Regions from separate parts of the Mesobacillus subterraneus genome, predicted to be linked through region 1. Evidence: a T-box and tRNA genes for the amino acid it is inferred to sense, from the RefSeq annotation. Region 1 holds a T-box; the other holds one or more tRNA genes.
What was found. The T-box of region 1 lies ahead of asnS (asparagine--tRNA ligase). A T-box ahead of a tRNA ligase gene usually reads a tRNA of that ligase, here a tRNA-Asn.

Region 2: it encodes a tRNA-Asn, which carries the amino acid that the T-box ahead of asnS (asparagine--tRNA ligase) is inferred to sense. The anticodon was not compared.

What each region holds. Positions count from the first base shown of each region.
Region 1 covers NZ_CP129019.1:1,346,786-1,349,974, forward strand. The annotation lists gene LC048_RS06815 (carboxypeptidase M32) at 1-70, shown strand, start outside; gene LC048_RS06820 (DMT family transporter) at 151-1,056, shown strand; T-box leader at 1,528-1,761, shown strand; gene asnS (asparagine--tRNA ligase) at 1,816-3,189, shown strand, end outside.
Region 2 covers NZ_CP129019.1:4,230,231-4,233,419, forward strand. The annotation lists tRNA gene LC048_RS22010 (tRNA-Ala) at 1-21, opposite strand, end outside; tRNA gene LC048_RS22015 (tRNA-Gly) at 25-99, opposite strand; tRNA gene LC048_RS22020 (tRNA-Lys) at 172-244, opposite strand; tRNA gene LC048_RS22025 (tRNA-Gln) at 398-472, opposite strand; tRNA gene LC048_RS22030 (tRNA-Tyr) at 528-612, opposite strand; tRNA gene LC048_RS22035 (tRNA-Thr) at 707-782, opposite strand; tRNA gene LC048_RS22040 (tRNA-Val) at 822-897, opposite strand; tRNA gene LC048_RS22045 (tRNA-Glu) at 943-1,017, opposite strand; tRNA gene LC048_RS22050 (tRNA-Thr) at 1,035-1,107, opposite strand; tRNA gene LC048_RS22055 (tRNA-Asn) at 1,150-1,224, opposite strand; rRNA gene rrf (5S ribosomal RNA) at 1,305-1,420, opposite strand; rRNA gene LC048_RS22065 (23S ribosomal RNA) at 1,497-3,189, opposite strand, start outside.

The DNA of each region.
Region 1 (3,189 bases):
GGGACTCAACGCGCAATATCTGGTCGATTACCTATACGACAAATACAATAAGGTATATGAATTAGTCTAAATACATCTTTTAAACTATTAAGAGTCTTAGTAAAATAAGGTGGCAGTTTTTCTGCCATCTTTTCTGTGTGGTGAAACCTATTGTCCAGGAAATTACCTTATCTATTGATTGCATTTGCAGCCGTAATGTGGGGGCTAATTGGTTTCTTTGTCAAAGGCCTGAATAGTGCGGGTTTCGGAGCCATGGAGATTGTGGCCATACGTGTGTTGACTGCAGCCATTATTTTAATGTTGACGGGAATTTCTTTTTACCGCGGCCATTTAAAAATAAGAGTGAAAGACTTGTATCTTTTTGTTGGTACAGGGATTTTAAGCATTGTGTTTTTTAATTGGTCTTACTTTACAGCAATCAACTTAATGAACATCCCGATTGCAGTAGCTTTACTGTATACTTCTCCTGCTTTTGTGGCGGTTTTATCCTTTCTTTTCCTGAAAGAAAGGATAAACAGGAAGAAGCTGTTGGCAATTGTCATGACAGTCATCGGGTGTACGCTTGCAGCAGGCATGACAGGACATGGGGGAACGTCATATTCTGTCTCCAGTATCCTTATTGGACTTGGGGCAGGCTTCGGCTATGCTCTTTACAGTATCTTTGGCAAGATCGCATTACGCCGGTACCACCCTTTTACGGTTACTTTGTATACATTCCTTGTGGCTTCCGCTGTACTGGTACCGACAACTGGAATCGTCAGCAAAGCAGATGTCCTTCTCGCTGATGATGTGTGGCTTTATGCGATAGGGTTAGGTATTTTCCCGACTGTAATTGCCTATTTTGCATACTCCTGGGGCCTTGAAAGGACGGAAAGCAGTACGGCTGCAGTAGTTGCTACACTGGAACCCGTTATTGCCACCATGCTTGGAATACTGGTGTATGGAGACAGGCTGGGGAGTCTTCAGATGCTCGGATCTTCGATGATCATCGTATCTGTGATATCTATCAATATCTCAATTCCAATCAGGAAGCAAAAAAATCACTACACTGTGTGAAAAGTATTGCAAATAAAAAACGGAAAGAGCCAGGTTCAAATCCAAGCTTCTATTTTAGTAAAGGTACTTTTAAGCTAAGGCTCAGTTATCTTTCAAAGCTGATTTTAGTGATCATAAGTGAATCTAAAAGGGGAGAATTTCCGGCTATTGTACACAATTGAAGTTTTTTAAGTGGAATAGGCGGAGATATTCCGGTTAATTGCTAAAAATAAGACAAAATACAACGATTTGATTTAGATAACCGGAAAAACTCCCCTTATTTTTAAGAAAATAAGAGGGGTTTTCAATTTAAGCGGAATTTTTCCGTTTATTTTTAAAACTCGATTTAAAATAGTTTTTTAGTTAAGATAATCTTAAGGTTGTATATGATGATTTTTAGGGAAAAATGCAGATAAATCAGGGGGCAACTAGACAAAGGATTATCTTTTGTGATAAATTATTACAGTAAAAATCCTTTTGAAAACTACATAAGGTAAATCGATGAAAAGGAAAGTAGTTTTTGCTATATTCAATAGCGAGCCGGGGACGGTGGAAGCCTGGTGATGAAGCATAAATGAAGAACACCTTTGAGTTCTAACCGAAAGGGGAAACTTGAGTAGGCTTAGACGTTTCCAGCACGTTATATACTGGGTTATGCAATAGTAAAGTTGGTCATTTTATGACAATTTGGGTGGTACCGCGGAAGTTCAGCCTTTCGTCCCTTTTTTTAGGGATAGAAGGCTTTTTTTATTGCAAAAAATTACTATAAGGAGGCTAATTATGATTAAGACAGTAGTAAAAGACTTATACAGAAATCAAGAGAATTTTAATGACAAAACTGTTCAAATTACAGGATGGATCCGTACTCTTCGTGATTCAAAAACCATTGGCTTTATGGAGTTGAATGATGGAACATTCTTTAAGAGTGTACAGATTGTTTTTGAGGATACCCTTGATAACTTTAAAGAAATTACGAAGTTGCCTATCAGTTCTTCTGTTTTAGTAGAAGGTGAATTTGTTCCAACTCCTGAGATGAAGCAGCCATTTGAAATTAAAGCGACAAAGATTGTCGTCGAGGGATTGTCGGATACAGATTATCCTATACAAAAAAAGAGACATACCCTTGAATATTTGAGGACAATCGCTCATTTACGTCCGAGAGCCAACGCCTTCTCAGCCGTTTTCAGAGTAAGGTCTCTTGCATCCTATGCCCTTCACAAATTCTTTCAAGACAAAGGGTTTGTATATGTACATACACCGATTATTACTGGAAGCGATACTGAAGGAGCAGGGGAAATGTTCCGTGTAACATCAATGGACTTGAACAAGCTTCCAAAAAGCGAAGATGGAAAAGTTGATGACAGTGCAGATTTCTTTGGGAAAGAAACCAACTTAACCGTGAGTGGTCAATTAAATGTGGAAAGCTTTGCTCTTGCTTTCCGTAATGTGTATACTTTTGGTCCGACATTCAGAGCAGAAAATTCCAATACGGCACGACATGCCTCAGAATTCTGGATGATCGAGCCTGAAGTAGCCTTTGCGGAATTACCGGATATCATGGACCTTGGCGAAGAAATGGTCAAGTATGTCATTGATTACGTTTTTGAGCATGCACCAGAAGAAATGGCCTTTTTTAACAGCTTTATCGATAAAACGCTCATTGAGAGATTGCAGAATGCATTGCAATCAGATTTCGGAAGAGTTACTTATAGTGAAGCTGTTGAACTATTAAAGAACTCAGGTAAGGAATTTGAATACCCTGTTGAATGGGGTACAGATCTGCAAACGGAACATGAGCGTTACCTTAGCGAGGAAATTTACAAGCGCCCTGTCTTCGTAACCGACTATCCGAAAGAAATCAAGGCATTTTATATGCGTGCGAATGAGGATGGCAAGACAGTTGCTGCGACCGACCTTTTGGTTCCTGGTATAGGCGAGTTAATCGGCGGCAGCCAGCGTGAAGAAAGAGAAGAAGTCCTTGCAGAACGAATTAAAGAACTTGGTATGTTGGAAGAAGATTACTGGTGGTACTTGGAGCTTAGAAAATACGGCAGCACAAAGCATTCAGGGTATGGTATTGGTTTCGAACGACTTGTTATGTACCTGACCGGAATGAAGAACATCCGTGATGTCATTCCATTCCCGCGTACACCA
Region 2 (3,189 bases), 1.9 Mb from region 1:
TCCCAGCTGAGCTAAGGACCCAATTGGAGCGGAAGACGGGATTCGAACCCGCGACCCCAACCTTGGCAAGGTTGTATTCTACCACTGAACTACTTCCGCATGATTTTATTATAATAGATAAAACCCCTAAAAATAAAGGATTAAGTTCATTCTTAGGGGTCTTAACATGAGTGAGCCATGAAGGACTCGAACCTTCGACCCTCTGATTAAAAGTCAGATGCTCTACCGACTGAGCTAATGGCTCAAATTTAAAGTGGGACAAAGATTGCCTCCACCCATTTATATTCCCTGTCGCATCTGATGCTCAAAAGACCTTCGGTCTTTCTCGCAGATTGCCAGGGAGGAAACTCAATGCAGCGAGCAATCTGCTCTACCGACTGAGCTAATGGCTCGTTAATGGCTGGGCTAGCTGGATTCGAACCAACGCATGTCGCAGTCAAAGTGCGATGCCTTACCGCTTGGCTATAGCCCAATGAAAAAAATAAAAAGGACATTAATAGCTTGTCCAATTTTAATATGTATTAAAATGGTGGAGGGGGACGGATTCGAACCGCCGAACCCGGAGGGAGCGGATTTACAGTCCGCCGCGTTTAGCCACTTCGCTACCCCTCCACATATAAGTGCTTCTGTACCTAGTTAGATGCTCAAATTCCCTTCGGGATTTTTCGCATGCTTCCGCTGAAGTTATTCAAGGAAGAAAGAAGCATGGTGCCGGCAAGAGGACTTGAACCCCCAACCTACTGATTACAAGTCAGTTGCTCTACCAATTGAGCTACACCGGCATGTTAATGAAGATTAATTTCATCAGGTAAAAAAAATCATGGTGGAGGATGACGGGATCGAACCGCCGACCCTCTGCTTGTAAGGCAGATGCTCTCCCAGCTGAGCTAATCCTCCATTATTAAATTCCCTGATGTTTTTATCACTGGTGTGAAAAAATCTTGGTGACCCCTACGGGATTCGAACCCGTGTTACCGCCGTGAAAGGGCGGTGTCTTAACCGCTTGACCAAGGGGCCATTAATAATATTTTCAGAGCTTCCAAGCGGGCTCGAACCGCTGACCTCTTCCTTACCATGGAAGTGCTCTACCTGCTGAGCTATGGAAGCATTTTGCTGCCAGCTCAAATGACTTTTGTCATTTAGAGATAATGGCTCCGCAGGTAGGATTCGAACCTACGACCGCTCGGTTAACAGCCGAGTGCTCTACCACTGAGCTACTGCGGAATAATGGTAATTTTACATAACTCTTGCAGAAGATTCGGCTGCCTCATCTTAGAAGTGATCCAAGATGAAAAAGCATCATCGCCCGGCGGCGTCCTACTCTCACAGGGGGAAACCCCCAACTACCATCGGCGCTGAGAAGCTTAACTTCCGTGTTCGGTATGGGAACGGGTGTGACCTTCTCGCTATCGCCACCAGACTATTTGGTTTGAGGTTTTATTCCCTCAAAACTAGATAATGTGTAAGAAGAATTCAAGAAAAACGAGTCATCTAATTTGGTTAAGTCCTCGAACGATTAGTATCAGTCAGCTCCACACGTCACCGCGCTTCCACCTCTGACCTATCAACCTGATCATCTTTCAGGGTTCTTACTAGCTTGCGCTATGGGAAATCTCATCTTGAGGGGGCTTCATGCTTAGATGCTTTCAGCACTTATCCCGTCCGCACATAGCTACCCAGCGATGCCTTTGGCAAGACAACTGGTACACCAGCGGTGCGTCCATCCCGGTCCTCTCGTACTAAGGACAGCTCCTCTCAAATTTCCTGCGCCCACGACGGATAGGGACCGAACTGTCTCACGACGTTCTGAACCCAGCTCGCGTACCGCTTTAATGGGCGAACAGCCCAACCCTTGGGACCGACTACAGCCCCAGGATGCGATGAGCCGACATCGAGGTGCCAAACCTCCCCGTCGATGTGGACTCTTGGGGGAGATAAGCCTGTTATCCCCGGGGTAGCTTTTATCCGTTGAGCGATACTCTTCCATGCGGAACCACCGGATCACTAAGCCCGACTTTCGTCCCTGCTCGACTTGTAGGTCTCGCAGTCAAGCTCCCTTGTGCCTTTACACTCTGCGAATGATTTCCAACCATTCTGAGGGAACCTTTGGGCGCCTCCGTTACTCTTTAGGAGGCGACCGCCCCAGTCAAACTGCCCACCTGACACTGTCTCCCGCCCCGATCAGGGGCGTGGGTTAGAATTTCAATACAGCCAGGGTAGTATCCCACCAGCGCCTCCACCGAAGCTGGCGCTCCGGTTTCTCAGGCTCCTACCTATCCTGTACAAGCTGTACCAAAATTCAATATCAGGCTACAGTAAAGCTCCACGGGGTCTTTCCGTCCTGTCGCGGGTAACCTGCATCTTCACAGGTACTATAATTTCACCGAGTCTCTCGTTGAGACAGTGCCCAGATCGTTACGCCTTTCGTGCGGGTCGGAACTTACCCGACAAGGAATTTCGCTACCTTAGGACCGTTATAGTTACGCCGTTTACTGGGGCTTCGATTCAGAGCTTCGCGTGAGCTAACCCCTCCTCTTAACCTTCCAGCACCGGGCAGGCGTCAGCCCCTATACTTCGCCTTGCGGCTTCGCAGAGACCTGTGTTTTTGCTAAACAGTCGCCTGGTATATTCACTGCGGCTCATCTAGGCTATTCACCCAAATGAGCACCCCTTCTCCCGAAGTTACGGGGTCATTTTGCCGAGTTCCTTAACGAGAGTTCTCTCGCTCACCTTAGGATTCTCTCCTCGCCTACCTGTGTCGGTTTGCGGTACGGGCACCTTTTATCTCGCTAGAGGCTTTTCTTGGCAGTGTGAAATCAGGAACTTCGGTACTATATTTCCCTCGCTGTCACAGCTCAGCCTTCACGCAAGCGGGATTTGCCTCACTTGCAGCCTTACTGCTTAGACGCGCATATCCAACAGCGCGCTTACCCTATCCTACTGCGTCCCCCCATTGCTCAAACGATAAAGAGGTGGTACAGGAATATCAACCTGTTGTCCATCGCCTACGCCTTTCTACTCGGCTTAGGTCCCGACTAACCCTGAGAGGACGAGCCTTCCTCAGGAAACCTTGGGCATTCGGTGGATGGGATTCTCACCCATCTTTCGCTACTCATACCGGCATTCTCACTTCTAAGCGCTCCACCAGTCCTTACGGTCTGACTTCAACGCCCTTAGAACGCTCTCCTA